DNA from 3 places in the Pararhizobium qamdonense genome. Region 3 is predicted to be linked to each of the others. Evidence: riboswitches for the same ligand, from Rfam matches in the RefSeq annotation. Region 3 holds a riboswitch; each other region holds the start of a gene.

What was found. A riboswitch is a leader RNA that binds a small molecule or an ion and turns the genes downstream of it on or off. The one in region 3 is predicted to bind cobalamin.
Region 1: another riboswitch for cobalamin. It lies ahead of PYR65_RS22925 (ABC transporter substrate-binding protein); the one in region 3 lies ahead of PYR65_RS17895 (aromatic ring-hydroxylating oxygenase subunit alpha).
Region 2: another riboswitch for cobalamin. It lies ahead of nrdH (glutaredoxin-like protein NrdH); the one in region 3 lies ahead of PYR65_RS17895 (aromatic ring-hydroxylating oxygenase subunit alpha).

What each region holds. Positions count from the first base shown of each region.
Region 1 is NZ_CP119567.1:358,421-367,577, reverse strand. Features, by position in the region: gene PYR65_RS22955 (LLM class flavin-dependent oxidoreductase) at 1-464, opposite strand, end outside; gene PYR65_RS22950 (LLM class flavin-dependent oxidoreductase) at 474-1,796, opposite strand; gene PYR65_RS22945 (hypothetical protein) at 1,831-2,172, opposite strand; gene PYR65_RS22940 (sodium:solute symporter family transporter) at 2,186-3,706, opposite strand; gene PYR65_RS22935 (ABC transporter ATP-binding protein) at 4,036-4,800, opposite strand; gene PYR65_RS22930 (FecCD family ABC transporter permease) at 4,797-5,837, opposite strand; gene PYR65_RS22925 (ABC transporter substrate-binding protein) at 5,846-6,892, opposite strand; cobalamin riboswitch at 7,118-7,359, opposite strand; gene PYR65_RS22920 (SDR family NAD(P)-dependent oxidoreductase) at 7,417-8,205, opposite strand; gene nrdF (class 1b ribonucleoside-diphosphate reductase subunit beta) at 8,376-9,157, opposite strand, start outside.
Region 2 is NZ_CP119567.1:352,299-357,638, reverse strand. Features, by position in the region: gene nrdE (class 1b ribonucleoside-diphosphate reductase subunit alpha) at 1-1,721, opposite strand, end outside; gene nrdI (class Ib ribonucleoside-diphosphate reductase assembly flavoprotein NrdI) at 1,775-2,182, opposite strand; gene nrdH (glutaredoxin-like protein NrdH) at 2,222-2,443, opposite strand; cobalamin riboswitch at 2,725-2,947, opposite strand; gene metE (5-methyltetrahydropteroyltriglutamate--homocysteine S-methyltransferase) at 3,110-5,340, opposite strand, start outside.
Region 3 is NZ_CP119566.1:3,642,076-3,659,093, forward strand. Features, by position in the region: gene PYR65_RS17890 (hybrid-cluster NAD(P)-dependent oxidoreductase) at 1-127, opposite strand, end outside; gene PYR65_RS17895 (aromatic ring-hydroxylating oxygenase subunit alpha) at 129-1,379, opposite strand; cobalamin riboswitch at 1,506-1,703, opposite strand; gene PYR65_RS17900 (DUF6656 family protein) at 2,057-2,662, shown strand; gene PYR65_RS17905 (L-threonylcarbamoyladenylate synthase) at 2,772-3,746, shown strand; gene PYR65_RS17910 (FAD-binding oxidoreductase) at 3,751-5,184, shown strand; gene PYR65_RS17915 (DUF1217 domain-containing protein) at 5,194-7,800, opposite strand; gene PYR65_RS17920 (DUF6101 family protein) at 8,150-8,716, shown strand; gene ubiA (4-hydroxybenzoate octaprenyltransferase) at 9,027-9,986, opposite strand; gene PYR65_RS17930 (MipA/OmpV family protein) at 10,053-10,832, opposite strand; gene PYR65_RS17935 (AraC family transcriptional regulator) at 11,124-11,942, opposite strand; gene PYR65_RS17940 (MFS transporter) at 12,052-13,251, shown strand; gene PYR65_RS17945 (polyamine ABC transporter substrate-binding protein) at 13,400-14,443, shown strand; gene PYR65_RS17950 (putative bifunctional diguanylate cyclase/phosphodiesterase) at 14,440-16,833, shown strand; gene purD (phosphoribosylamine--glycine ligase) at 16,947-17,018, shown strand, end outside.

The DNA of each region.
Region 1 (9,157 bases), on a different replicon from region 3:
CGCTCGCTCATCTCCGCGCCATAGGCATCCCACTCGCTTTTCGAGTAGGACGAGACGACATTCCAGGCGACGCGGCCGCCGGACAGGTGGTCAAGGCTCGAAAGCCGGCGTGCCATCGAATAGGGGTGCTCGAACGCCGTCGAAAGCGTGACCCCTACCCCAAGATGCTTGGTTGCCCCGGTGATGATCGGCGCGATCGTCGATGGTTCATGGGTTGGGCATTGCACCGCATATTTCACGGTGAGATCGGAGGAATTGCCATGGGTGTTGTAGGGTGCCAGCTCATCGGCGATGAACATCGCGTCGAACAGGCCGCGCTCCATGGTGCGCGCCATATGCTGCCAATAGCCGGGGCTGGCATAATCCCAGCCGACCTTGTCCTTGGGATGGCGCCACATCCCCGTGGCATGGCTGTTGACGCCGTGCTGGATGAAGCCGAGGAGGTGAGCCTTTTTTTGTGTCATAGCGTTTTTTCAATTCTGCAGGAGGTTTTCACGAAGCGTCTTTCCGGCATAGGCCGTCCGGTAGCGGCCACGCCGCTGGAGTTCGGGAACGACGAGATCCACGAATTCCTCAAAACAGCCGGGCGTGTAGGTTGCGAGCAGCATGAAGCCATCAGCCCCGCCCTCGTCCATATACAGTTCCAGCTGGTCGGCCACATCCGACGGCGAGCCGACAAGTGCCGGCATGGCAAAACGCATGGAGTAGATATCGGCCGCTTGCGCGATCGTTACCTCAGCGCCGGCCCCTGATCTGACCAGGGCATCCTTAACCCCCTGGATCCCGGGTATCTCGATCTCCTGCAGGGGTGTATCGGGATCGTATCTGGAAAAATCGACGCTCAGCTGTCCCGACAGCATGGCGAGCGAGCCTTCTCTCGGCAAAAGCGCACGAATATCGTCAAACTTGCGCTCCGCCTCCCGGCGCGTCTCAGCCACGATCGGCTGCACGCCGTAGATCATCTTGACGCTTCCTGCCGCCCGCCCGAATTTGCCGGTCACCCGGCCATTCAGATCGTCGGAATAGGCGCGCATCTGAGCAATATCGGGATGGATCGCAAAAATCGCTTCCGCATGTTCTGCGGCAAAATCCCGGCCTCTTTCGGAGGATCCCGCCTGCCAGAGCACGGGCTGTCCCTGCGGCGACGGTGCGACGAAATGGCGGCCACGGCATTTGAAGAATTCACCTTCGTGAACGATTTCGTGGACCTTTGCAGGGTCGGCGTAAACACCGCTTTCCTTGTCGGCGATGATGGCGCCCGGCTCCCAGGAATTCCACAGCCGCTTGCACAGGCCGACATATTCCTCGATGCGGTCATACCGGCGGCTTCGATCGTCCATGGTGGCGCCATAGGCATCCCATTCGCTTTTCGAATAGGAGCCGACAATGTTCCAGGCGACGCGGCCACCGGAGAGATGATCAAGGCTGGAGAGGCGCCTTGCCATCGAATAGGGGTGTTCGAAAGCGGTGGACAAGGTGATCCCCACCCCGAGATGGGAGGTGGCGGTGGTGATGATCGGCACGATCGTGGAAGGTTCGTGCGTCGGGCATTGTACGGCCCATTTCACCGTCGCATCGGAGCTGTCGGCGAAGCTGCTATAGGGTGCCAGTTCGTCGGCGATGAAGATGGCGTCGAAAAGCCCCCTCTCCATGGTCCGCGCCATATGTTGCCAATAGTCAGGCCGGGTGAAATCCCACCCGACCTTGTCTTTTGGATGCCGCCACATGCCCGTTGCGTGGCTATTGACGCCGTTCTGGATGAACCCGAGGAAGTGCGCTTTTTTCTTTTCCGTCATGCGATCGATTCCGGCTCAAGGCCATTTCCAAAGGTCAGTGCGAGCGGTTCTGCTCTTTTTGAGCGGCCTCAGGCGAGAGTTCGATTTTTGTTTCAAAAAAGAACGCAACCCCTACCCCGACGGTGGTCACAAGCACGAGGAAAGGACCGACATAGATGAACCAGGAGGCGTACCCAATTCCCACGACGCTGACGATGGAGGTCAGAAAGGCAAGCGCGATGCCCGCCCAGTGACCGTTTTGGGGCACGGTGCCCTGATCGTCCTTGCCGTTGCGGAAGTCGGCAATCGCGTTGCGGACGCCACGCCAATATCCTGCGGCAAAATAGAGGGTGGACAGAAGCGCACCTGCGATGATGACGATGGTGATGTTCGACATTGTTTGCCTGTCCTTATTCGGCTGGAGACGCGATAGCAGCGCCGTTCGAGGGGTGACCAAGAGCGATGTCGTTGGTCTTGCGCAGGTCAGCGTAATCGAACCGCTGTGGCTGCAGCAGAGCGCCGATCACGACGGTCAAACCGCTGATCCCGACGATACTGATGGTTCCGATCAGATCTCCGTAGAGATGGCGGATCGGCATGCCGACGAGGATCGCAAGCACAATGCCGCTGACGAAGCCGAGGGTCGTTGTTCGCGGCCAAAGGATTGCGAGAACCAGCGGCAGCAGGATCGAGCTTTTCAGGGCGTAGATCGTCAGCACTAGCGTCGTGAAATCCACGCCCGACAGCACGATCAGGAATGCGATCAGACCACCGGCCAAAATGGAGACTTTGGTGATCAGGAAGAGTGCACTTTCCGTCGTCCCCGGCGCGAAACGCTTGACGATATCGACAGCGACGATCGACGAGAGAGCCGAGCTTGCGCCGTCAATCGTGGAATAGCAGGCCGCCAGGATCATCAGAACGTAGATGACGACGATGAACAGAGGCAGGCCCAGATGCGAGATCAGGTAAGGGCCAATGGCCGCCGTGTCGCCGCCGATATCGGCCGGTGTCAGGCCGTAGGCGATACCGATCAGCCCCAGCGTTCCCAAGGCAATCGGGATCGGATAAAACAGCACGCCGGCCCAAACGAATGTCCGGTTGACATATTCGGCCTTGATCGCCCAGGCTTTCTGCCAGAACGTCTGGTCGGCGATTGCCGCCGCAAAAATGCCGAGCGCAAGGGTGATACCGAAGCCAGCGGCCGCGTCCCAACGCAGAACCGAAAGGTTGTCCGGATTGGCCTCGCCGACGCGCTGAACCACAGCGGCCGTTCCCCCCGGAACGGCGTCGAAGGCCAATGCGACGATGATGGCTGCGGGCACCGTGATCATCAGCAGATTGATCGTTCCTGTCATGACGCTCGTCCAGAGCCCGCCGAAATAGGAATAGGCCAGCACCGATAGCAGGCCGACAAGGGCTGCATAGGTCCAGTCGATGCCGAAGACCGTCGACATGACGACCGACGTGCCCTTCAGGTTGATGAGGATCTCAAGGATGATCCCGAAGATCATCGTCAGCGTCACGATCGACGTCGCCACGCCGGACTGGTTGAAGCGGTTCTTTGTGAATTCCGAGATCGTGTAGCCGTTCGGCATCTGGCGGCGCAGGATCCTGGTGAAGGGCACCAGAAGCATGATGGCCAGGCCATTCGGAACCACGAACCAGAACAGGCCGGACAGCCCCCATTCGAACGTCATCGCCGATGTCATCATCACCGCCATGGACCATGTCCACACCGAGATGACGGAACCGACGCCGAAACCGAAGCCGATCTTGCGGCCAGAGATGATAAAGTCGTGGGTGTTTCGCACCAAAACGCGCCGGATGAAAAATGCCAGCACAAGGCTTGCGACACCCAGCCCGACGAGCAGGGAATATCCCAGAAGCGGTGTCAGCCCCGGCGTGAGCTGTAAAGTTGTCTTATCCATTATTACAATCCCCGAAACGTATCTAAAATGTCGCGAACGACGCGGCCGGGACCGTAGTGAAGCGGCAAATCGAACAACAGAGTGTTATGATTTAAATCTAGCGATTTTATAGAATATTTTATTCTTGAAGAGCAAAGCTGGACAAACGTTTTTCGTCTGCGCGTTTCGCCAGGCTGTTCCGCGTGAGACGGGGATCCGCACGTCAAATTTGATCAAATCGCGGCATCCAAGCTGCGATTGTGCCCGTTTATCAACACTTTATCAGGGTTGCGACATCAGAAGCGCGGAAAGGCCTATCTGGTGGATTGCGCTTTGAACGCTCTCACGGCTCAATCAAGCCGGTATTGCACATGCTGGCGCCCGTGATGGGCGGAGCGTTCGATATAGGCGCGCACACCAAAGACTCTCGCGATCAAATCTTCGGTCAGAACCTCTTCCGGCGTGCCGGCGGCCACGACTTTTCCGTGGTGGAGAATGGCGAGCCTGTCGCAGAACATGGCCGCGAGGTTGAGATCATGCAGCGCGATGATGCTGGTGACAGGCAGTTTGGCGACGAGCGACAGGATTTCGAGCTGGTGCTGGATGTCGAGATGGTTGGTCGGCTCGTCAAGCAGCAATTCGCTCGGGGTCTGCGCCAAGGCCCGGGCAATATGCACACGCTGGCGCTCGCCGCCCGACAGCGTGTGCCAGAGCTGTCCGGCCCGCTCCTCAAGGCCGGCATGATGCAGCGCATCGGTGACGGCCTTGTCGTCTGCAGCGCTCCAGGGCGTCAGCGGACCGCGATGCGGCGTGCGGCCAAGCCGCACCACATCCAGCACCGTGACCTGCGCCTCGGTTGTCGCCTGCTGCTCGACCAAGGCTACCCGCCGGGCGATATCGAGGCGGGCCATGCCGGCAATATCGGTACTCCCCAGCGAAATCACGCCGCTTTTGACATTGCGCAGACGGCAGATCAACTTGAGCAGGCTCGATTTTCCAGACCCGTTCGGCCCCAGCAGCCCGAGCGTCTTGCCGGCAGGCACATCGATGCTGATGCCATCGACGATCATCAGGCCACCGGCAGACCAGCGCACATCATGGATGACGATGCTCAAACCGGCCTCCTTGCCTTGTAGAGAATGAGCGCAAAGGCGGGTGCGCCGAACAATGCGGTGACGACGCCGATCGGCAGGATCTGCTGCGGGATGATGACCCGCGAGACGATATCGGCCGCCACCATGAAGATCGCGCCGGTGATGGCCGCCGCCGGCAAAAGGCGGCCATGCGCGGGGCCGACCAGAAACCGCGCCGCATGCGGAATGACCAGTCCGACGAAGCCGATCGAGCCGACGATGCTGACCATCGCCGCCGTCATCAGCGCGGTGGCGCCGAGCAGGATGATGCGCACGCGGTTGATGGCGATACCGAGCGCTGCCGCCGCATCGGCGCCGAAGGTGAAGGCATCGAGCGCCCGCGCGTAAAACATCGACACGGCAAAACCGATCAGGGCAACAGGGGCCGCCAGATAGACATCGGGCCAGCGCACGCCCGAAAGGCTTCCGAGCAGCCAGAACATGACGCCGCGCGCCTGCTCGGCATTGGCCGATGTGGTAACGATGTAAGAGGTCAGCGCGTTGAAAAGCTGCGAACCGGCAACGCCGGCCAGGATGATCCGGTCTGCCCCGCCGCCTGCACCGGCGGCAAGCGCCGAGACGAGAACGAAGGCGACGACCGCGCCGATGAAGGCACCGGTCGAGAGTGTCAAAACACCATAACCGAACCCCAGGATCATCACCGCGACAGCGCCTGTCGAGGCGCCGGCGGAGATACCGAGCACATAGGGCTCGGCCAGCGGATTGCGCAGCAGCGCCTGCAGGATGGCGCCTGACAAAGCAAGTGCGGCGCCTGCACTTGCCGCCAGAAGCGCGCGGCTGAGCCGGTAGTCCCAGACAATGCCCTGATGGATCCGGCTGAGTTCGAAAGCGGTGCCGAACAGGCGATTGGAAACGGCCTTGGCCGTCGTTTCCAAGGGAATGGGGATCTCGCCGATGGAGACGGCGAGACTGATGACGAAGCCGAGGGTCACGAAAGACAGGATGACGAGCGCGAGACGCGCCCACCACCTTTCGCCGGTCACCAGGGTTTGAGCCATGGCCAGGCTCACTGCGACAGGCCGAACGACTTGATGCCCTTGGCGAGGATCTCGATACCGTCGATCGTGCGGATCGTCGGGTTCATCGATTGCGCATCCATTTCAACGAAGCGCTTGTTCTTCACGGCATCGAGCTGGCTGGTGACCGGGTCATTCTCCAGGAAATCGATCTTCACGGCCGGATCGTCGGCGGCATAGCGGCGGCGGTCCATGGTGGCGATGACGATGACGGACGGGTTGGCCTCGGCATTCGTTTCCCAGCCGACCAGCGGCCATTCCTCTTCGGTGGTCACCACATTCTGGGCGCCCAGCGTTTTCAGGATATAGGCAGGGGCGCTGTTCTTGCCGGCGATAAAGGCATCCCCCTGCACTTCCTTGCTGGAAAACCAGAAGACCACCGGCAGCGCACCCGGCCTGGCGGCGCCGATCGAGGCAACAGCGTCGGCTTCGCGCTTCTTCAACTCTGCAATCAGCGCGTCGCCGCGATCCTGGATGTCAAAAATCCGCGAAAGCTCGCCGATTTCCTGGTAGATCAGGTCCATGGTGAACAGTTCGCGGCGAACGCCGTCGCCGCCGTCGGTATTGATCTTGGCCACGCAATCGGCCGGCGACACATAGGTATTGATGCCGAGGCCGGAAAACTGCTCGCGTTTGCCGACCGAGCCTTGAGCGCCGACATGCCACTCGAATTCGGCGGCGACCAGATCGGGCTCGGCGCCAACGACGGATTCAAAGCTCGGGTCGTTATCGGCCAGCCGCTTGATGCCCTTGTTGGTCTCGGCAAAGGCCGGCAGAACCGGACCCACCCAGACGGCGGTGCCCGCAATCTTGTCGGCGAGACCCAGCGAAAACAGGATTTCGGTCATGCCCTGGCCGATCGAGACGACCTTCTGCGGAGCCTTGTCGAAGCGCACGGTCTGGCCGCAATTGGTGATGTCGAGCGGATAGGTGGTGGGCGCTGCGGCAACTGGTGCGGCAAAGGCGATGACAGCGATGGCTGCAGCCGGCAGCGGCGCCAGAACACGGGACAGAGGAAGAATACGGGTGATAAACATTTGAACCTTCTTGAAAACGGAATTCCAGTCCGGGCGCCAGGGCGCCCGTGGAATTGAAAAGGGGAACGGCAGCTTTTGCTGTGCAAAAGCGCGCGTAGGCTTTCAGCCGCCTGCTTAGGGACGGCGACAGAATTCCGTTATGAAGAAAACGGCGCGAAAACGCCGGATGCGGCGGTCGAAATCAAACATGATGGCTCCTGTTCCGGGCAACCCCGCCCGGGAAGTTGGATGTTTCTTTCGACGGCAGGTCTCCTGGCTCACGGATATCTGTCTCTCGCCTGCCTTCCCGAAAACCTTGAGGGCTCGCAGTGGCTTGGCGCTTCTTAAAAGCGCCGGATGGCGATCGGCAATCCGCTTACAGTTGCGGGGGCAGCCACGGTCTTGGTCCCTGTTGGGTCTTCCGCACCGTGTTCCCTATTAATCCCCTCGAAGTCATCCATCGGGGAACCGTCAGATGTCACTTAGTCCAGCGGCAGTGGCGGCGTCAAGACGAGAGCGCCACGAGAGCGCCGCCCCTTCCCCGTTTACGGCATCAACTGGCCGCCATTGACCTCGATGATCTGGCCGGTGACATAGCCAGACAGCGACGGCGACGCCAGAAACAGAAAGGCGCCCACACATTCGTCGGGCGTACCGACCCGGCCCTGCGGAACGGTCTTGCGCTGGGCGTCCAGCATCTCCGGGCTGGTATAGCGGTCATGAAAAGGCGTGGCGATCACGCCGGGTGCGACCGCATTGACGCGAATATCGTCGGCGGCAAACTCCTTGGCGTGGCCGCGGGTGATGGTCGAGACGAAGCCTTTGGACGCCGCATAGAGAATGGCGCCGTTGCCGCCACCATTGCGGGCGGCAATCGAGGTCGTGTTGATGATGAAGCCACCCTGCTTCTTCAGAAAAGGATGCGCGGCGCGGGTCGCCGCCAGCACGGATCGGGCATTGAGGTCCATGACACGCTCGTAATGCGCATCGCTCATTTCGGCCGTCGTGACGCGTCCGAGCATGCCGCCGGCATTGTTGATCAACCCATCGAGACGGCCGAAATGGGCGGCAGCCTCCTCAACGACGCGTTCCGTGACACCATCGGCAGACAAATCGCCCTGCACCAGAACCGCCTTGCCGCCCTCGTCTACCACTTCGCCAAGCAGGTTTTCCGCAGCCTGCCTGCTCTCATTGTAATGGATCGCCACGCTTGCGCCCTGTGCCGCCAAAGCACGCACAAGGGCAGCGCCAATGCCGGTCGATGCGCCGGTGATCAAGACCGCCTTGCCGTCGAGGTCGCCGATACGCACCCCGTTCCATTGTCCCTGTGCCATCTCTCATCCTCGATTACAGTGAAAGGAAGCACGGAGAATAGCGTTCGAAACAGGATTGCCCAGTGCCGATTGCGTGCGGGTCTCCAAGGCGGGAAAGCACACCAGCGTGTCATCCCCCGATTGCCGGCGCATCACCGCCGGCAAGGAGAGACCGGAAAACTTGCATTGCCTCAAAAATCCCAGTCGTCATCTTCGGTCGCAACGGCCTTGCCGATGACATAGGACGAGCCGGAACCGGAGAAGAAGTCGTGGTTCTCGTCGGCATTCGGCGACAGTGCCGAGAGGATCGCCGGATTGACCTTGCAGGCCTCGGGCGGAAACAGAGCCTCATATCCGAGGTTCATCAGCGCCTTGTTGGCGTTGTAGTGCAGGAATTTCTTGACGTCCTCGGTCAGCCCGACGCCGTCATAGAGCGTTTCGGTATATTTCGCCTCATTGTCATAAAGCTCGAACAGAAGTTCGTAGGCGAAGTCCTTGATCTCCTGCTGCTTTGGCGCGCTCAACCGCTCCAGTCCCTTCTGGAACTTGTAGCCGATGTAATAGCCATGCACCGCCTCGTCGCGGATGATCAGGCGGATCATATCGGCGGTATTGGTGAGCTTTGCCCGGCTCGACCAGAACATCGGCAGGTAGAAACCGGAATAGAACAGGAAGCTCTCGAGAAAGACGGATGCGACCTTGCGTTTCAGCGGATCGGGATTGCGATAATGTTCGAGGATCAGCGCCGATTTGCGCTGCAGATGCTCGTTTTCCTCCGACCAGCGATAGGCGTCATCGACATCTGGCGTCGAGCAGAGCGTCGAGAAGATCGAGGAATAGGAGCGGGCATGCACCGCTTCCATGAAGGAAATGTTGGAATAGACGGCTTCCTCATGCTGCGTGATCGCATCCTCCATCAGCTTCGGCGCGCCGATGCTGGTCTGGATCGTGTCGAGCAGCGTCAGCCCGGTAA
Region 2 (5,340 bases), on a different replicon from region 3:
TTATAGAGGCCGGTCGCCATGACGGCGGACTTCAGCGCCAGCCAGTCTTCCTGCGTCGGGATGTGAATACCTGCGGTCTTAAACAGTTCGAGCACGCGCGCGGTCGCCGGTACCCATTCCTGTCCGGCATATTTGTCGAAATACTCGCCGGATGCGTATTTCGAATCCTCAAAACCCTTGAAGCTCGATCCCCGCTCGACGGCGATCCGGTTCGATGCCCGGATGGCATGGTAGGTCACCGTGTAGAAATACATGTTGGTGAAATCGACGCCCTCGTCGGAACCGTAATGGATGCGCTCGCGGGCGAGATAGCCATGCAGGTTCATCTGGCCAAGGCCGATCGCGTGGCTGTCGTCATTGCCTTTCTCGATCGAGGGCACCGACGAGATATGGCTCATGTCGGAAACGGCCGTCAGCGCCCGGATCGAGGTTTCGATCGTCTTGCCGAAATCGGAACTGTCCATTGCGGCTGCGATGTTCAGCGAACCGAGATTGCAGGAAATGTCCTTGCCCATATGCTTGTAGGACAGGTCTTCATTATAGTCGCTGGCCTCGCTCACCTGCAGGATTTCCGAGCAGAGATTACTCATGGTGATGCGGCCGGCAATCGGGTTTGCCCGGTTCACCGTGTCTTCGAACATGATGTAGGGATAGCCGCTCTCGAACTGGATTTCGGCCAGCACCTGGAAGAATTCGCGCGCCTTGATCTTCTTCTTGGAGATACGGGCATCATCCGCCATCTCGCGGTATTTCTCCGTCACCGAAATTTCGGTGAACGGCACGCCGTAGACGCGCTCCACGTCATAGGGCGAAAACAGGTACATATCCTCGTTGTTCTTTGCCAGTTCGAAGGTGATATCCGGCACGACGACGCCGAGCGAGAGCGTCTTGATGCGGATCTTCTCGTCGGCATTTTCGCGTTTCGTATCGAGGAAGCGCATGATGTCGGGATGATGGGCGTTCAGATAGACGGCCCCTGCCCCCTGGCGTGCGCCAAGCTGGTTGGCATAGGAGAAGCTGTCTTCGAGGAGCTTCATCACCGGAATGATACCCGACGACTGGTTCTCGATCTGCTTGATCGGCGCACCCGCCTCGCGGATATTGGTGAGCGACAGGGCGACGCCGCCGCCGCGCTTCGACAGCTGCAGCGCCGAATTGATGCCGCGGGCAATCGATTCCATATTGTCCTCAACGCGCAATAGGAAGCACGAAACGAGCTCGCCGCGCTGCTTCTTGCCGGCATTCAGGAAGGTCGGCGTCGCCGGCTGGAAGCGGCCGGAAATGATCTCGTCAACCATGTCGCGGGCCGTCGCTTCATTCCCTTGCGCCAGCGCCAGCGCCACCATGCAGATGCGGTCTTCGTACCGCTCGAGATAGCGTTTTCCATCAAAGGTTTTCAGCGTGTAGCTGGTGTAATACTTGAAGGCACCGAGAAAGGTCGGGAAGCGGAACTTCTTGGCATAGGCGTGATCGTAGAGGTCGCGCACGAAATTGAACGAATACTGGTCGAGAACCTCGCGCTCGTAATAGCCCTCGGTCACCAGGTAATCGAGCTTTTCCCGCAAGTTATGGAAGAACACGGTGTTCTGGTTGACGTGCTGCAGGAAATATTGCTTGGCAGCCAGCCGGTCCTTGTCGAGCTGGATCTTTCCTTCATCGTCATAAAGGTTCAGCATCGCGTTCAGCGCGTGGTAATCAATCGCGGTTTCCGTCGCCTTCAAGGGGCGTTCGCCAGCGGAATGAGCCAAAGTGTTGAGCGGTTTTGCGCTCCGCGTCAAAGTCTCTGAGACGTCCAAAATCGTTCCAATCCATTGATGACATTGGCGACGTCCTCGTCCGTACCCAGAAGCTCGAACCTGTAGAGGTACGGCACCCGGCATTTTTCCGAGATGACATTGCCCGCGAGACCGAATGTCTCGCCGAAATTGCTGTTACCGGCGGCGATCACGCCCCGGATGAGGGACCGGTTGTCCGCATCGTTGAGAAAGCGGATCACCTGCTTTGGAACCGCGCCCTTGCCGTCATCGCCGCAATAGGTTGGCAGGATGAGAACGAAGGGTTCGCGCACATCCGGCGTTTCCACGCCGTTGCTGACGGGAATGCGGATGGATTTCAAATTCAGCTTGGCGACAAAGCGATGGGTGTTTTCCGATAGGCTGGAATAATAGACGATCAGGCCCATCGCTTGTCCATTCGTGTTCAGGCCACGCTCAGGCCGTACTCAAGAAAGCGCGCTGATCTTGTCCGGCCGGAACCCAGCCCAATGATCCTGCCCCGCGATCACCACCGGCACCTGCTGGTAACCGAGGCCGATCACCTTTGCGAAGGCGTACTCGTCCTTGGAAATATCGACGACCTGATAGTCGATGCCTTTGCGATCGAGCGCGCGATAGGTCGCGGTGCACTGGACGCAGGAAGGCTTGCTGTAAACGGTGATATCCATGATGGTCCTCGTGGGTCTTGTGATCGTGGGTCTGTGATGTTGCCGGCAGGCGAAAGGCTCCGAGCCGCTGCACGCGGGTCCGATCGCTGTTGTTCATTTCCGATATTTGCGAGGGGTTAGGCCTGCGCCGCCGATCGCGATTCCGCGTCTGTTGGTCTGCGAATTCGATTGACTGACATGCCTTCACCCCGAAGCCTTGTTTGGCGGGCATCGGACGAACGCGAGCACAAAGCGGACTCATTCCGCCACATATCACGCGACCTTCCGGGCACCCCGCCCGTGGACGTTTTCGCTCAATGGCAGGTCTCCTGGCTTACGGGTCGTTGCGTCCATTCCGCCTTCCCGAAGCCTGATGCTTCAGTGACTTGAAATGAAACAGACGCTCGCCGCTGACAGTTGCGGGGGCAGCTTCGGCTTTGCCGGAGCTTGAAAGCCCTGGCGCACCGTATTCCCTCTTAGCCTCCTCACCCTTCGATTCGGAGGACCGTTGAACACTAGATATAGTATACGACGGGAAAATGACGTCAATGTGTAGACGCCGGATTCAGGGCCTGCGCCACATTATTTTTGCTGCGTTGTGGATAATGGGGAATTAATGCCGGAGATCGATGAGGCGGGACTGCGCCGGGAAATCTCCCGGCGCCGTCTGTTGTTTTGCGGCTGGCGTCATGAATTGACCGCGCGGCCCCGCTCCAGGCTGGCACGCAGCCGGATGGCTGCGGCAACCATGTTGACCAGCGCCGGCTTGACCTCTTCCCATTTGCGCGTCTTCAGGCCGCAATCCGGATTGACCCAGATCTGTCCTGCGACCAGTCCCTCGCTCGCCTTGTCCAGAAGCTCGACCATTTCCTCGACAGCGGGTACCCGCGGCGAGTGGATATCGTAGACACCCGGCCCGATTTCGTTCGGGTAGCCACGGCCGGTGAAGGCCGACAGAAGTTCCATCTTCGACCGCGACGTCTCGATGGAAATCACGTCGGCATCCATGGCGGCGATTGCCGGCATGATGTCGTTGAACTCCGAGTAGCACATATGCGTATGGATCTGCGTCTCGTCGGAAACGCCGGTCGAGCAAAGGTGGAAGCTTTCGACCGCCCAGTCGAGATAGGCTTTCCAGTCCGCCCGTCGCAGCGGCAGTCCTTCGCGCAAGGCCGCCTCGTCGATCTGGATCATCGCCGCGCCCGCCTCGGCAAGGTCATGAACCTCGTCGCGGATGGCCAGCGCAATCTGCTTGCAGACGGTGCTGCGCGGAAGATCGTCGCGGACGAACGACCAGTTAAGGATCGTCACCGGTCCGGTCAGCATGCCCTTGACGGTCTTTGCCGTCAGCGCCTGCGCATATTTCCACCAGGCAACGGTCATCGGGTTCGGACGCGAGACATCGCCATAGATGATCGGCGGGCGGACATAGCGCGAGCCGTAGCTCTGCACCCAGGCATGCTGGGTGAAAGCAAAGCCGGAAAGCTGTTCGCCGAAATACTGCACCATGTCGTTTCGCTCGAATTCACCATGCACCAGAACGTCGAGGCCGATCTCCTCCTGCCAGCGGATCGCCTGCGCGGTCTCGTGCTCAAGAAACGCCTGGTAATCGACATAGGAAAGCTCGCCCTTTGCATGTTTCGAGCGGGCCTTGCGCACCTCCGCCGTCTGCGGGAACGAACCGATCGTCGTCGTCGGAAACAGCGGCAAGCGCAATCGCTGCTGCTGCAACCGCTGACGTTTTGCAAATGGCGACGTGCGCTTCAGCATCGTGGCATCGACCTGCTTCAACCGGCCTGCAACGAGCGGATCATGCACTTTCACCGATGTCAGGCGCGCGCTGGCCGCCGCGATCGATGTGGCAAACACCGTCTCCGCCTGCGCGCTACCGGCATCGAATGCCTTTGCCAGCAAGGCCAGCTCATCGAGTTTCTGATTGGCGAACGCAAGCCAGGACCTGAGTTCCGGATCAAGCGCCGTTTCAAGCGTCAGATCGATCGGCACGTGCAAAAGCGACGAGGACGGTGCCAATTGCACCTTGCCATGCCCATGCGCTTCGATCAGCGGCTGGATGCGCTTGGACAGCCCGACAAGATCGGCGCGCCAGACATTGCGTCCGTCGATGATCCCCAGCGACAGGACGAGATCCGCCGGTGCCTTGTCGATCAGCACGGCGGCCTGCTGCGGCGCCCGCACCAGATCGACATGCAGGCCCGCGACCTTGAGTTTGAGCGCCGTCTCCAGATTGTCACCGATCGCGCCGAAATAGGTTGCCAGCATGACCTTCAGGCCGGGCGCAGCAGTGCTGAGCGTCTCGTAAGCATGAGCGAACGCGGCACGTTCCGCCTCCGTGAGATCAAGAACCAGGCAAGGCTCGTCGATCTGCACCCAATCTGCACCCGCTTGCGAAAGCTCGGCCAGGACCTGTCCGTAGACCGGCAGCAATTTGTCGAGCAGGCTGAGCGGCGAAACGCCATCCTGTGCCGCCTTGCCGAGTTTGAGGAATGTCAGCGGCCCGAGAAGAACCGGGCGGGTGTGCACACCCAATGCCTTTGCCTCGCGAAACGCGTCGAGCGGCCGGTTGGCCGTCAGCTCGAACGTCTGACCGGCTGAGAATTCTGGCACCATGTAGTGATAGTTGGTGTCGAACCATTTGGTCATCTCAAGGGCTGGTACGCCATGCCCGTGCTCCGCATGGCCGCAGCCCGCGTGGCCGCCGCCCTGGCTGCCTCGCGCCATCGCAAAATAGGTCTTAAGATCGACTGGACCACCTTTCCAGCCATAGGCGGCAGGGATGGCGCCGACCATGACGGCGGTGTCGAGAACATGGTCATAGAGCGAGAAATCATTGGAGGGGATGGTGGCGATACCCTTGTCTTTCTGGAGCGCCCAGTTTTTGACACGCAGATCCCTTGCGG
Region 3 (17,018 bases):
CGGCCTTGAAGCCGAACGTCATCACATCCGGCCCTTCGGCGGTGACGGAAATGCATTCCAGCAGTTGCTGGCGGTCGTTGAACGGCTGCAACTCGTCGAAGTGCCGGAAGGATGAAGCAATCGTCATGTCAGGCGACCCGGACCAGAGGGGTGGAGATGGACTTGCCCTTCAGGCGCTCGGCCATGAAGTTGGTGTACCACTCGACGAACTGCATCACGCCGCCTTCATGCTCCGGCGAATAGGGGCCGGGCTGATAGGCGGGCGAGCGGATGCCGAACGCGTTTTCCTCGACGATCTGGCGGTCCTGGTCGTTGGTCTCGGTCCAGACATGCGTCAGTTCGTCGATCGTATAGTCAACGCCTTCGACGGCATCCTTGTGCACCAGCCATTTGGTGGTGACCTGGGTGAGTTCGGGGCCAAGCGGCAGGACGCGGAAAGTGATGGCGTGGTCGGCCAGCACATGGTTCCAGGTGCTTGGATAATGGAACAGGAGCAGCGTGCCGATCTGGCTCTGATTGACATCATCAGACAGCTGGCGCTTGACGGCGCGTTTGCCGGACATGGTGTAGCTTTCGGCGCCTTCGATCAGCGGCATGCGGGCAACGCGGAACTGGCCGGTGTGATCGATCTTGAATTCGCTCGGCAGGCCGGAGGCTTCGCAATGGGCCCAATGGGCGGCGATGACCGGATCATCCTTGGCACCCTGCACGCCGGTGGCGGTCGGGGCTTCCGGATAGGTGCGGCAAAGCTCGGGGTGGTTTGCCGCGCAATGATAGCATTCGCGGTTGTTTTCCCAGACGAGCTTCCAGTTGCCCTTTTCGATGATCGTGCTTTCGAAGGCGACCTTGGTATCCTTCAGATTGTGCGGCGTCAGATAGGACGAGACCATGTCGCGCACCGGCTGGAAATCCATCGCCTCGTCAGCCAGGCAGATGAAGATGTAGCCGCCGATGGTTTCGCAATGGATCGGCTTCAGGCCGTGCTGGTTCTTGTCGAAATCCTCGCCCATCTGGCGGGCAAACAGAAGCTTGCCGTCCAGCTCATAGGTCCACTGGTGATAGGGACAGACAAGCTTGGCGGACGAACCCTTGGCACCGGCGCAGACGCGCGAGCCGCGGTGGCGGCAGGAATTGTGGAGCGCGCGCACGGTGCCCGTACGGTCGCGGACGATGACAACAGGGTATTCGCCGACCTGCACGGTGACATAATTGCCGGATTTCGGGATTTCGCAGTCATGGCCGATGAACAGCCAGTCCTTGTACCAGATCTCCTCCATATCGAGCCTGTAGAGATCCGGATCGGTATAGAAGGCCTGTTCGAGACTGTGGGTGTCCCGGCGGTTCGTCAATTTGCGGAGGACTTCACTGCGGAGATCCATGGTCATTTCCCTTGTGCTCGCCAACGTTCTTTTGAAGGTTGCCGCAGGCAGGAAAGGAACCGCCGCCGCGCCGGGAGAGCGCGTGGATATAGTGGTTCTCCTTCCGGCTGCCCGCCGCAACCCAGATATCAATTTCATCACAAGGCTGGTTTCCGGGCTCTGGAGCTGTCCTTGCGGACGATCCCGGCGCCTTCCCGGATTTCTCCAGTGGCCTTTTGCCGAGGTTTCGCTCCACCACCGTTGCGGGGGCAGCGCCGGATTTCGACCGGCTTCCCAATTCTCCGCCCTCCCTATAAAGGCGGCACCTTGAGTGTCTTCATCTAATCCTCACGCCCACGAAAACAGCCGCCGATTAACGACATCCGATTCCAGAATGACGACACGCAACAGATTGCGCGGCGGCAAAGCTCGCCTGTCTATTTTATAAGCATAAACAAGGCGATCTGCCGGATTTGGATCAAAATCCGGGTTTTCCGCACAACGCTTCGGCAATCGGCCAGGATACGGCCTCTTTGCGACATCGCCCGCCACACATACGCGCCTTGCCATGTGCCGGTTTCGCCACGAAAGATTGATGCGCCGAAAGACTGCATTAACCATAACCGGGTAACCTCGTCGCATTCGCGATTAGCCCCGCAATGCGCGCCACGCATTCCACCGCAGTCTGGTAGAGGCCGATGTCAAACTTGAGATATTTCGATGCCGCCAAGGTCAAGGAGCCGGCCCCCTCGCCGAAGGCGGCGATCTATACCGAATTCCTGCGCACCGGGCGGATCAACCGGAACCATCAGCAATGGAGCGCGGCCGAAAAACGTTACCTCACCCATCAGGAAGTGGCTGTGCGCACCGGCAAGAAGCTCGAGGCTGCCGGCACGGTCACGCATGACCGGATCAACGGTTTCCATCGTTCGATCCGCTTTCCGAAACTGCTGTTTCACCGCACGCTCGCCGATAGCCCGCATCTCGGCTATTGCCATGTCACCGCCGCCAGAACCCGGTTTGCCAAGTTCGAGGATGTGCGCTGGTCGTTCTATATCGCCAATTTCTTCTCCGATATCGGCGACGACCAGCATTTCTTCGAGAAGATCAAGCTCGGCTATTCGCGGATGTATTTCGCCGTCGCAACCGAGATGGATGCCGAGGCCGGCAAGCTGACCGTCAATCGCGCCGTGCATGACAACGGGCTGCTGTTTCGCACCCGCGACCCCAAGGAAGCGCTGAAGAACGTGCTTTTGCTCGGCGCCCGCAATGCCGAGCTTCGCAAGATCATCGGCAGCCTCTGACCGCATCAACCTTCGAATGCGCTTGGCAATACCCGGCCTTGCGCTGTAAGGAAACGCCATCGCGCCTGCCTGTCTTTCGTAAGAGGGCGCATTGACGTTTGGAAGCTTGATGGCCCTGATCATAGACACGCGGACCGAGCCGGACCGAGCCCTGACGATCGCCTGCGAGACGCTTCGCGAAGGCCTGCCGGTGGCGATCCCGACCGAGACGGTCTATGGGCTGGCGGCGGACGCCACCAATCCCGATGCCATCAGCCGCATCTATGAAATGAAGGGCCGCCCGCGCTTCAATCCGCTGATCTGCCATGTCTCGGATTTCGCGATGGCCGAGGCCTATGTCAGCTTCGATCCGCTGTCGCGGCAACTGGCCGAAGCCTTCTGGCCCGGACCGCTGACCCTGATCCTGCCGTTAAAGCCAAACAGCGGCGTACACCCGCTGGCCTCGGCCGGTCTCGACACGCTGGGCATCCGCATGCCGGACGGATTTTCCCGGCAGGTGATTGCCCGGTTCGGCAAACCCTTGGCAGCGCCCAGCGCTAACACATCCGGCAAAATCAGCCCGACCAGCGCTGCGCATGTCGAGACCGATCTTGGCGGCAAGCTGGCGTTGATTCTCGACGCCGGCGCTGCCGAAATCGGCTTGGAATCGACCATCATCAAGGTGGACGGCGATGACATCCGGCTGCTGCGGCCCGGTGGCCTGGATGCCGCCGAGATCGAGGCACTGACCGGCAGGACCGTCACACGGCCGCAAACGGCGGGAGCCGTGATCGAGGCGCCGGGCATGCTGGCATCGCATTACGCGCCGGGTGCTGCCGTGCGGCTGAACGCTACGGATGTCAAAGCCGGTGAAGCGCTGATCAAATTTGGCGGCAAGCCCTTGGCCGGCGAGGAAAACGCCGTTGTCATCCTCGACCTCAGCCCATCGGGAAACCTGCGCGAAGCGGCTGCCAACCTGTTTGCCTTCATGAAACGGGCCGATGCGTCCGGCGCCAAGACCATTGCCTTTGGCATGATCCCCAGCGAGGGCCTCGGCGAGGCCATCCTCGACCGCATCGAACGCGCTGCCGCACCACGGGAATGAGCCTATGACCAACACCCTGCCCTCCGCCGATCTGATCGTCCGCTTTACCGCCATCGTCGGCGCCGCCAACGCGCTGACGGATGAGGCGGATATTGCGCCCTATCTCGTCGAATCCCGTGGTCTCTACAAGGGCAATGCACCGCTGGTGCTGAAACCCGGCAGCGTTCAGGAGGTGTCGCAAATCCTCAAGCTTGCCAGCGAAACCGGTGCGGCGATCGTGCCGCAGGGCGGCAATACCGGCCATGTGGCGGGGCAGATTCCGCGCACGGGCGCCCAGGATATCGTCCTGTCTCTGGCACGGCTGAACCGCATCCGCGATATCGACCCCGTCGGCAATGTCATCGTTGCCGATGCCGGCTGCATCCTTGCCGATATCCAGAAGGCGGCGGAGGCCCATGACCGGCTGTTTCCGCTCTCGCTCGGTTCGGAAGGTTCCTGCCGGATCGGCGGCAATCTTTCCACCAATGCCGGCGGCACCGCCGTGCTTGCCTATGGCAATATGCGGCAACTGTGCCTGGGCCTCGAAGTGGTCTTGCCAACAGGTGAAATCTGGGACGGGCTGCGGCGCCTGAAGAAGGACAATACCGGCTACGACCTGCGCGATCTGTTCATCGGCGCCGAAGGCACGCTGGGCATCATCACCGGCGCGGTGCTCAAGCTGTTTCCGCAGCCGCGCGGCCATCAGGTTGCCTTTGCCGGCCTGAAAAGTGTCGAGGATGCGCTCGCCCTGTTCGACAAAGCCTCAAGCCTGTGCGGGCCGGCGCTCACGGGTTTCGAACTGATGCCGCGCCTGGGAGTCGAATTCACCGCAAAGCATATTCCCGGCGTGCGCGATCCGATGGAGACGGTGCATGCCTGGTACGCGTTGATCGACATTTCGACCGCCGATTCAGCCGAAAGCGCCGAACGGATGATGCAGGCCGTGCTCGAAACCGAAATCGCCAGCGGCCTGATCGAAAATGCGGTTGTCGCCACCAGCGAAGCGCAGCGCAAGAGCCTGTGGCACATGCGCGAAAGCATGTCGCCGGCGCAAAAGCCGGAAGGCGGGTCGATCAAGCACGACGTCTCGGTGCCGGTCTCCAGCATTCCGGCCTTTATGGCGCAAGCCGATGCGGCCGTGATGAAGGCCATTCCCGGTGCACGCATCTGCTCGTTCGGCCATATGGGCGACGGCAATATCCACTACAACATCTCGCAGCCGGTCGGCGCCGACAAGGATCAGTTCATCGGCCGCTGGCGCGAGATCAACGCGATCGTTCACGGCATCGTCCTGTCGTATAACGGCTCGATCTCGGCAGAGCACGGCATCGGCCAGCTGAAGCGCGACGAATTGGCAGACGTCCGCCCGGCGATCGAGATCGACCTGATGCAGCGGATCAAGCACGCGTTCGACCCGGCCGGGATCATGAACCCCGGCAAGGTGCTGAAGGCTGATTGATATCCGGCATCAGAAGCCGCCCAGGCGCAGCTGCGAGAGGCCGAATAGCGTATCGGCGCTGATGCCGCCGCCACCACCGCCCGACAGGATCAACTGGGCAGCGGAAATATCGACATTGTTTTCGACGTCGTAAAGGGCTGTGAAGCGCAGCAGCAGCTTCTCCAGCTTGTCCGGATCCTGCAGGTCCTTCACGTCAAGCAGCCGGTTGATATAGGCATATTGCACGTCGACATCGGCACTCGACATGGCCTCGGGGATGCTGAATGTGGTCTGGATGACCTGTAGAAGGGCGCTGTCGGCCAGAAGATCGTAAGCGGTGTTGATGCCGCTCGCCTGACGCCGAAAATAGAGTGCAAGCCGCACGCCGGCATTGTCCTCGCCCCTTTGCTGCTCCAGGGTCTGGTTGAGATAGAGATCTTCCGTCTCGAGCAGGCCGCGCTTGGTCTGGATACCCAGTTCGGGGCGGGCGAGCTCGCCCTTGCTGTCGAAATTATAGGAGGCGACGAGTTCCTTGTAGATCGTCGTGTCCGGCTCCTTGTTGATGAAGCTGTCCGGATCGCTGAAATCGGATTGAAACATCTTGCGGACGTAGTCGGTCGACACTTTTTCCGGATCCAGCCCGGCGGAAACAAGCACGAAATCGACCAGGCGCCGGTTGGACAGGAGCTCGTCGAGGGATTTGACCTTCGCTATCTCGGCGCTGTAATATTTCGCTTCCTCGGTCGCCTTGGTCTTGACGTCCTCGGTCGCGAAACGGCTCTTTTCGATGACATAGGACTTGGCGGTGTTGAGGATTTCGGATTCGGCCTGCGCCAGCATCGGCACGCCGGCCGATCCGTCCGCATTGAAATTGAACGCCTTTGCCAGCTGCAGATAGCGGTCGTCCTTCAGCGTATAGACATAGCTCTTCGGATCGGTGAGATCGCTGGTCAGCACCCTCCTGATCTTGCGCGCCGTGTCGCTTTCGTTTTCAAGGCCGACCGCAGTCAGCGCCAGTTTCATGATCTTGGTGTCTGCAATCAGATCATCGACATTGGAGACGATCTTAATCAGGCTCTTGAAGGAATTGATCAGGGTCGCGTCAGCCGCTTCGTCGGCATCGTTGTAGCGCACCATGTAATTGTCGGAGGTCGTCTTGATCTGCGCCGCCGTCTGCGGCTTGTCGCCGGCGGCAAGCGTCCCGTCCGTCTGGAAGTTGAACGCGGCCCGCAAGGTCTTGTAGGCGGCATTGTATTCGCCTCCCTTGGTGTTGACGTAGCTTGCCGGGTCATTGGGATCGCTGGTCAGAATGCTTTCGAGCATCGTGACCGTGGTGCTCGACGGCAGGCCAAAGGCTGTGAGGATGTAGGAATAGAGCCGGCTGTCACCCTTGATCTGCGCGACCGTAGTGACGTTGGCAATCGTTTCCTCATAATAGGCCTTGTGCAGCACGGCGACCGAGTTCGTCGCGCGCGGCGCCTTGTAGGCGTAGACTTCCTGGGTCGCCTTGCGGCTGTCTGCCGCCTGCGCCGTTCCGCCCGACGGCACGGAGCCATCCGCTGCGAAATCATACATCAGGGCCAGGTCCTTGAAGACGGCGATCCGCGCGATCGTGGCGGTGCTTTCCTGCTGTTTGGTCTGCAGGTCGGTGGCGTAGAAATTCACGCCCTTCATGGTTTTCAGCGCGGTCTGGCGCTCGTCGATCTCAGCCTGGAACGCAGCCTTCTCGGCCTCGGTGACATCCGGCTGGTTCATCTGCGTGCGCAGATCGCGGATTTCAGCCTCGACGCCGGCATAGGCATCGATATTGGAGGTCATTTCCGGGAAAGCGGCATCGATGGTGGCAATATTGTTCTGCAGCGTGGTTTTTTCGGCCTGCAGCGTCACCTTGTCTTCATCCGATGTCTCGGGCCGCGCGAGCAGAGCATCGATATTGGTGATGCGCGTCTGCGACTGGACACGGCTCGACAGGGCCGAAAGCGCCTGGTCGGACGAGGCCTTGGTGGCGATTGCCGCGTCCAGCGCGGGAGCGAAGTTGGTGTTGAAGTAGCTGTTCGGATCGTTGAGATCGCTCGTCAGCGCGCCGCGCACCTGGGCATAGTTGAAATATTTCGCGTCAACGCCGAAGACCTGAAACGTGTAGGACCGCAACCTGTCATTCTGCAGGAGCTGGTCCACGTTGGTGATCGTGTCCATCATTGTATCGTAGTAGCGCGTCTCCTGGACCATCTTTGTATCGATGTTGGAGACCGACTGATTATACAGGCCGATCAGCGCGTCTTCCTGTGCATCACTTTGGACCACCTCGGTCGACTGGGAGAAACTGAATGCCCTGGCGAAATTCTGGTAGCGGTCATCCGTCAGCATATTGGCGTAGCTGTTGTCGTCGCTAAGGTCGCTCTCCAGCACCTTTCGCATGAAGGCCTTCGCATAAGTCATGTCTTCCAGGCCATGTGCCTTCATGGCATAGGCATAGAGCCTGTAGTCGCCGAGGAACTCGTCGATCGAGGTGACGTTGCCGATGTTGGCCTTGTAATACTCGGTTTCGCGGGCGACCAGCGTCTGCTGCGCGGTCCGCTGAAGACTGGTCTTCATGTCGCGCGTGAGGAGGTTGTAGTCGATGTAGGTGGAAACCATTGCCGCTCTGCCGATCGCCTGAAACCGCCCGGCGCCAAGGGGCAACGACGGACGCAATGCCGCGCAGTGCGGCCATATTAAGAGACACCATCGCCGGTCTTGCTTGTGCGTGGCTTTTCCTCACCCCGGCGGCGCGGGATTGGGGGATCGGCAAAATTCTGCCGATTTTCTTCAGATTTGAGAAACCCTGCTGCGTTGGCCTTTGCTAACCATCAGGAAATGCAAAGTTTTTTAACTGCGATTTTTAAGTGGTCTCAAACCCGGCCCGCCTATCCTTGGCTCACAGAGGACGAAAAGTCCCGACGAGAAGACCGGGAACCGGCTCTCAAGGAAAACAAGGGCGATTGAAATGCTAAAGACACTTTCCCAACCGGCTTGGGTTGAAACCACACTGCGACTGGATCCAAAGCGCTTTCCCCAGCAGGCAAGCTATACCTTGCACGGACAGTCCAGCAATGTCACCATAAGCCTGGACGAGCGTGGAGCTGTCCTGCGCAAGGTTTTGCCATCCAGCGGCCTGCCGCTGTCGATCGCCCTGCCGGCTCGCGCCTTCAAAGGCGTGGCCGCCCGTGCCATCGACCATGGAGACGGAGAAGTGACTGTGACGCTTGAACTGCATCATGACGACCCGGATCTCTGCATCCCGCTTCTGGTTGCCCACGATCTTTCCGACATTGCCGCCGACTGGCGCACCTGGTCGGAAGCCTACCGGATCCCGATGCTGATGGTCGAAGCCGACGGCGTCGCCCGCCCGCTGGAAGAGCATCTCGGCGAAGTCCGCACCCGCGATATCAAGCCGCGCCGCCGCCACTCCCTGTTCAACGACCGCCGCCCGCGCTTCCTGATGCGCCGCGCGACCGGCAGCCTGGGTGTCAACATGAAGATAGACGGCCGCGAGATCATCGCCCGCAACTGAGTTTCGACACAATCTCCAAGCCTTCCTCCAGTGCAAACGACCGGCTGTCCCTGCAGCCGGTTTTTTGTTTGTTTTTTCAGATGCTTAACAAGCCTCTGAAAAACCCCGGAAGCGCCTTCTTGATGCCACAGGCAGACAGCACATTGCCGGCACGAGAAGGAGACAGATCATGCGCACATTCATCCTTGCGGCTATTGCCGCCTTTTCCGCCCGCTTTGCCAGAACAAAGAAGACCCGCGAAAAAGACATGAGCTGGGCTTAAGCCTCGAGATACTTTGCCCACGGCCCTCCGGCCATCCGGAGGGTTTTTTTATGCAAGCCGAACAATCAGGGCTGCACAAAGGCTAAGAAACAGGATCAGCCCGACGACGTTGTTGAACTTGAACAGCGTCAGGCATTGGGCGGCATCGTGGATGTCGAGCACGAGGATCTGATAGAACAGAAGTACGGCTGCCATCAGAAGTCCGAGATAGGCAAGCAGCCCGGCGCCAGCCAGCGCAAACGCCACGAACAGCAGCAGAATCGTCAATCCGTAGAGCGCAAAGAGCCAGGGGCGCGGACGATCGCCGAAGCGCCGCGCCGTCGAGCGCACGCCGATCAGTTCGTCATCCTCCTTATCCTGATAGGCATAGATCGTGTCGTACCCCACCGTCCAGGCGATGGCTGCGGCGTAGAGGACAACCGGGGCCAGCGCAATCGAGCCGAATTCCGCCGCCCAGCCCATGATCGCGCCCCAGGAAAAGGCAAGACCGAGGAAGAATTGCGGCCAGTCGGTAAAGCGCTTGGCAAACGGATAGACGGCGACGAAAACCAGCGAGAAGATGCCGAGGCCAACGGAAAAGCCGTTGAACTGCAAGAGCACGATCAGCCCGGCAAGCGCCTGCAGCACCATGAAAACCTTGGCCTGCAACCGCGTGACGCGGCCCGACGGCAGGGGCCGCGAGCGGGTGCGCGCCACCTCCATATCGATATCGTGGTCGATGATGTCATTATAGGTGCAGCCGGCGCCGCGCATGGCGACAGCGCCGATGAAGAACAGCAGAAGATGGAAGACGAAGCGGCCCGCCGAAAACGTGCCGAGCGCCGCCGCCGCGTTGGCGGCAAGTGCCGCCGACCAGAAGCAGGGCCACATCAACAATTGCCAGCCGATCGGCCGGTCCCAGCGGGCAAGCTGCGCATAGGGCCAGAGCGGCCTTGGCAGCACGCGGTACACCCAGTTGTTGGACGGCGCATCGTAGACGCGCCCGGAATCGGCAGGACGTGTGGTCATGCCGATTGTTTGCAGCGCCAGCGGCCGCCGGTCAAGCAGGCAGACCCCCGCATGGCAGGCTCCGGCCTATTCCAGGGTGAAATCGAAACGGTAGGTGGCCGACAGGCCGACGAGGAACTGATTGCGGCTGCCGCCTTCTTTGACGATGCTCGAATCAGCTGCCGGGCCCATCAAACGCTTGTATTCGGCAAAGGCGCTGGCTTCGATCTTTTCGGTCGCCTGCCAAGTGATGGCGGCTCCGGCGCCAACAGAGTTCAGGCCACCGGAGGGCGTATATTTCGAATAGCCGGATTTTGCCGCTTCCGACCCGTTGATGCCGTAATAGGCGTCGAAATAATCGCTGGTGGCCGCCGAGAGGCGCGGGCCGGCGGACAGGCGCACAGTATCGGTGACGTCGATGAAGCCATCGGCCGCCACATCGGCGACGATGCCGTGATGGCTGCGGATGCCTTGGCGCAATTCGGCACGGATGCGCAGCCAATCGGTCGGATAGACTTCGGCAAAGCCGCCGAGTTCGCCGCCGAAGCGGACGGGATCAATGCCCTTCAGATCGGAGGAGGTATCGTCATCGCGCTCGAAGATCAGCTTGCCGACGACACCGGCGCGGAACGCACCCTTATCGACGAAGGCAAAAGCCGGATTGTCGTTGCGCGAGGAAAACCGCACCGTGCTGCCGGCCCGGCCAAGCGAAATCAGCGGCGCTGCCTGGAACAGGCGATCGGACGAGCCATCATATTTCGGGCCGAGAAAGCCGGTGGCGCCGACTTTCAGGTACCAATCGCCGGACCAGAAATGCTGGCGCTCCTGCGCCTGAGCGCCGGCGGACGTGGCAAGAAACAACCCCATGGAAAGGGCAAACACGGATCGGTTGAACACGTCGCAACTCCAGACAAACAATGCTTCGTTAAGCGGCTTAACACTAGGGATCTATACACCAGGGATCGATGATAGGAGCCCATAGGATCGGCTCGATTTTCGTTTCCGGCCGGAAGAGGCCGTCCTATGGTCTCCTATCATCGATCCTTGGTGTTGTAGGCTTTGCCTCACTACCATCCCGTTAACCAGCCGCCTTTAGCAATTATTTTCCATAGGCGGCGCAATCGGCCCCGCATTGTCGCCAATTTGCCATAGCCGAGGTCACGCCAGCGTGCGCGATTTCAGATAGGTGCTGGGTGCGCTTCCAAGCATGCGCCGGAACATCGTGGTGAAGGCGGCGATGTTTTCATACCCGGCATCGAGCGCCACATTGGTCACGGGCTCGCCCTCTGCCAGCCCCGGCAGCGAGGCGAAAATGCAGGCCTGCTGGCGCCAGGTGACGAAGCTGACGCCGGTTTCGGCGCGAAACAGCCGGGTGAAGGAGCGGCGGCTCATGCCAAGGCCACTTGCCCATTCGTCGATACCGGCATTGGCGTCGGGTGACTTCAGGAAATGCCGGCAGAGGCGGCCAAGCCGGGCGTCGCTGGGAAACGGCAGGCCGAGCGGCCGTTCCGGCAACAGACTGATTTCGTCCAGCAAAAGCTCGATGATCAGCCGCTTGCGGCGCGGCGTCAGCGGCTTTTCCTCCGCAAGCACCAATTCCTCCATCAGGCTGGAGGCAAGCGGTGTCACTTCCAGGACGCGCGGCTGAACCGCAGAGATCACTGTGGGATCGGCATAGATCGAATGCATTTCGACATCGCTGATCATCTCGCTGAAATGTTCGAGCCCTGCTGGGATGAGCAGACCATGACCGGGCGGGATCATCCAGCGGCCGCCGGCGGTATTGACCAGCACCACGCCGCGCCGCGCGCACCAGAGCTGCGTCTTCGTATGGCTATGCGGAAGCCCGCGCGAACCCGCCGGATAATGACGGCCAAGCGCTGTAATGGGATCATCGTTCAAATCGATCCATTGCAGGTTCTCAATATGGGTATCATCGCCCGCGGGATCGCGGGATTTGAGGTCGTATGTCTGCATTTGGCCCACTCTCGAAAGAATACGACCAGAGCACAAAAGCAGGCCATACTCAAGCGATGTAGAGACAGCGCATATTCATGTCTACACTACCGTCGGCGAGGAAAAGAGCATGGCGAGCATCGCATCACCCACTGGCATCAGCCCGGAAAAGACGGCGGTCTCCGTCATCGTGGCCGTCAGCTTCTGCCATATGCTGAACGATATCATGCAATCGCTTTTGACATCGCTCTATCCGCTGCTGAAGGAAAACTACGCGCTGGATTTCGTGCAGATCGGTCTCTTGACCTTCGCATTCCAGGTGACCGCATCGCTGCTGCAGCCTGCCGTGGGCGTCGTCACCGACCGCTGGCCGATGCCGTTTTCGCTGCCGGCCGCCATGCTGTCGACCTGCGCGGGTTTGATCACCCTTGCCAATGCCCATCATTTCTACGTGCTCGTCATCGGCGCCTGCCTGATCGGCATCGGCTCGGCGATCTTTCATCCGGAAGCCTCGCGCGTGGCACGGCTTGCCTCCGGCGGCCGCCATGGCCTGGCCCAGTCGCTGTTCCAGGTCGGCGGCAATACCGGTACGGCGATCGGGCCGCTGCTCGCCGCGTTCATCGTCATTCCACAGGGACAGGGAAGCCTCAGCTGGTTCTCGGTGATTGCGCTGACCGGCTTCATGGTCTTGTCCTGGGTGAGTGTCTGGTATACACGCCACCGCCGCAGCTCGGCCGGCCGCAAGCCGGTGAGCCGCACCCTGCCCTTGCCGCGCAACCAGGTGATCTGGACGCTGATCGTTCTCGTCATCCTGACGGCAACGAAGAATGCCTATCTGTCCAGCCTGTCCAGCTACTTCACCTTCTTCACGATCGAGAAGTTCGGCGTCGGCGTGCAGGAAGCGCAGATGCTGCTGTTCCTCTTCCTCGGCGCATCGGCTGCCGGCGTGATCTTCGGCGGGCCGATCGGCGACCGTTTTGGCGCGCGCTTCGTCATCTGGTTCTCGATCCTCGGCGTCATCCCCTTCGCGCTGCTCCTGCCCTATGCCAACCTGTTCTGGACGGCGGCGCTGGTCGTCATCATCGGCTTCATCTTTTCCTCGGCGTTCTCGGCCATCGTGGTCTTTGCCCAGGAGCTGGTGCCGGGCCGGGTCGGGCTGATTGCCGGCATGTTCTTCGGCTTTGCCTTCGGCTTCGGCGGCATCGGCGCGGCGGTGCTCGGCATCTTTGCCGACCGCAACGGTATCGAGTTCGTCTATACGCTGTGCTCCTACATGCCGCTGCTCGGCCTCTTGACGATCTTCCTGCCGAAGCTTCCCAGCCATCGGTAAGGTGTGGCTGACGGGGAAGGCATTCCCGTCGCCGTGACGAAATCTCTCCCGGTGGCAGTTCACCCAATTGCAACCGGGACATCCCATTGTAAGTATTCATCAAGTATTGAGCGATAAGTTCGGCCCGGGGACTATCGGGGTGAATATGATGCGCAACTTACTTATGGCCGCTTCCGCTGCGCTTGCCGCGTCATTCGCGCCAGCGCCCGCGCAGGCCGAGACGCTCAACCTGTTGATATGGGAATCCTATATCGACCAGAAGATCCTCGACCGCTTTACGGAAAAGACCGGCGTCACCGTTCACCAGATCTATTATGACAGCGGCGACGCACGCGACGAGGTGCTGTCGGACCCCAGCAGCAATATCGACCTTGCCGTCGTCGGCGAAAACGGCGCCGAACTGTTCGGCAAGCGCGGCGTGCTCGAACCCCTGTCCGGCCAAAACGTCGCTTCGATGAACGACTACAAGCCCGAATGGACGTCACGTTGCGCCGGCTATGCCATGCCCTATCTCTGGGGCACGATGGGCATCGTCTACCGTTCCGACATGGTCAAAATCGCGCCCACCTCCTGGAACGACCTGATGGCGCCGGACCCGGCGCTGAAAAAACATATCGCCATGTACGACGATCACAACGAGGCCTTCATCGCGCCGCTGATCATGCTGGGCAAATCCATCAACGCCAATGACAACGAGACGCTGAAAGCCGCCTTCGAGGTAATGAAGAAGCAGGCTCCCTTCGTTCTCACCTATGACTATGTGATTACCTCGATCCAGAGCCCTGAAAACGGCAAGAACATCTACATGGCGCTGGCCTATAGCGGCGACCAGCATGTGCTGAACGAGAAAGCGGGGACGCCGGGCGTCTGGCGCTATGCGGTGCCGAAGGAAGGCACGCTCTCCTGGCTCGATTGCATGGCCGTCACCGCCGCCTCGCCGCGCAAGGCGCTGGCCCTGCAGCTGGTGGATTTCATCGGCTCGCCGCAAAGTGCGGCCGATAATGCCCTGGCGCTAACCATGCCCGCCGCCAGCGACAAGGCGCTCGAACTCATCCCCGCCGATATGCGCGCCAACCAGGAAATCTACCCGCCCGCCGATATCATGGCGAAAAGCCAGTACCAGAAGGAATTGTCGATCCAATCGATCCAGACGCGCCGGCGCATCATCAGCTCGATGGCAAACTTCCAGTGACACTTGGCAAGCGCGCGTTCTTCCTGATCTTTCCGGTCGTTCTGGCAGGCTATCTGCTTGCCGCCCTCTCGGTCTATTTTATCGAGAGCCGCGCGGTGCTGGCTTTGGAGCGGACGCGGCTTTCGCAGCAGCTCGACCATATGGCGGCACTGTTCCGCAACGAGGTCAGCCAGAGCCGGAGCTTCCTCTACTCGATGCTGGAGGGCAACGCGGTGCGTCTGTTCGTGTCGGAATCGGACGAGGCATACCGCAACAATGCGCTGGGGCTGCGGCTGCAGCAGAGCGTGCGCTCGCTGTCCGACGATCCGAAGAAATTCATTTCCTTCGCCATCCTCAATCCCGACCTGACGCCGGGTTATTACTTTGAAAACAGCGACGATCCGTTTGCCGAGATCGGTCCGGCGCAGTTTGCGCTGGCAAGCCGGCTGGCCGGTGGCAGCCAACTGCGCGACTGGAGCTTCCTGCACGACACGGAGACGCGGCAACTGATCGTCTATTCGGAATTCATCGACCCCGTCACCTTCAGCCGCCCGCTGCCGAGCGCCAAGGCCGATGCGCTGCTGGTGCAGGTGGCGATCGAACCGACGCAGTTTCTGAGCATGCAGCGCGCCCTGCAGCACGAATATGAAGCCGATATTACATTCGAGACCGCACCTCAGCCGTCATCCTCCACCAATCTCTCCGCCGCCGTGCGCATGGCGCCCTCGCTGTTTGCCACCATGACGGTGCCGCCGTCGCATGGGTCGGGCAATATGGGGCAGCTGAAATTGCTGCTGGTTTCCGGCGCGCTGGTGATGAGCTTTCTCTCGGTCGGGCTGATGATCGCGCTGATCCGCCGGTTCATCACCAATCCGATCTCGGCCCTCGACCGGCAGGTAACGGCGGTAATGAGCGGCGAGAATGCGGATATCAGAGAGACCGGCGCGGAAGGCGAAATCGGCCGCTTGACCGGCAATATCAAGCAGCTGCACGACCAGTCGCAGCGCGCCTTGAACCTGGTGCAGCAGGCGTCCTGGACCGATACGCTGACAGGCATCAGCAACCGCGCCCATTTCAACATGCTCGCCGCCGACATCATCAACTCGGTGACCACAAAGGGCGGCCATTGCAGCCTGTTGTTCATCGATATCGATCACTTCAAGTTCGTCAACGACAAGTATGGCCACGAGGTCGGCGACGACCTGTTGCAGACGCTGGCGATGCGGATCGAGGCTGTGATCAGCGGCATCGTTGCGCGCCGGCAGATGCTGCCGGCCGTCTTTGCCCGCCTGTCCGGCGACGAATTTGCCGTTCTCGTGCAATCGACACCGCGCGACGGCACGATCCGGGAAATGTGCGCTGCGATCCTTGGGCTGTTTTCCAACGGCTTCGAGGTGCGCGGCAAGTATTATCCGGTCACCGCCAGCATCGGCGTCGCCATCTGCCCGACGGATGCCAATAATCTTGCCGAACTGATCTCCAATGCCGATGCGGCGATGTACCAGGCCAAGACCGACGGCAAGAACCGCTCCTCGCGCTTTTCGCGGGCGCTGCAGGACAAGCGCGACCGCATCCGCCAGATCCAGGAGGAACTGCGGCTGGTGGATCCGGACGAGCAGTTTCACCTCGTCTACATGCCGATGGTCGATACCGGCGGCAAGGTGATCGGCTGCGAGGCGCTGTTGCGCTGGCATTCGCCGGTGCTCGGCAATATCACGCCCGACGAATTCGTGCCGATCGCCGAAAGCACCGGCCTGTTTACCAAGATCGACTGGTGGGTGATCAACCGGGCCATGTCGGAATATCACCGGCTGAAGCAGCTTTTCGGCCCCGAGACTGTCCTTGCAATCAACATCTCGTCGGCGGAGCTGCACTCCAAATCGATCAGCGACTACTTCTCCGATTGCGCGGCAAGGCACCGGCTCGATCCGCGTGTCATCGAGATCGAGCTGACGGAAACCTATGCGGTCAAGCTCGGCGACCAGCTGCACCGCAATATCGAAACCCTGCGGGAACGCGGCTTCCGGATTTCCATCGACGATTTCGGCGCCGGCTATACCTCCGTGCAGCAGATCATCGAATATACCGCCAACACCATCAAGCTCGACCGGGCCCTGGTGCAAAATCTTGCCAACGAGGAATCGCTTCCGGCGCTAAAGGCGATGATCGCGCTCTGCCACGCGCAGGAGATGATTGTGGTTGGCGAAGGGGTGGATACGCCAGAAAAGCTGGCAATGCTGACGGCGGCCGGCTGCGATCATTTCCAGGGCTATCTCATCAGCAAGCCGCTGATGCTGCCGGAACTCACCATCTGGGCCTTGAAGCAGACGGCGAAAATTGCCGGCCCTGCAGACGACTATTCGTGCTTTACTGATCGCGACCGCCAATCCGGGATATCCAACCTGTCCTGAAGGCCTGTCTCGCCGCCATTGCAGCGATTTTTCCTTGACCTTGGAGCGCCCTCGCCATAGAGCCCCCTACGACAAATGGGGCTCTTGAGCCTCGTGAGATGGCGGAGTAGGCGATGAAAGTTCTGTTGATCGGGTCGGGCGGGCGCGAACATGCGCTGGCATGGAAACTGGCGCAATCGCCACGC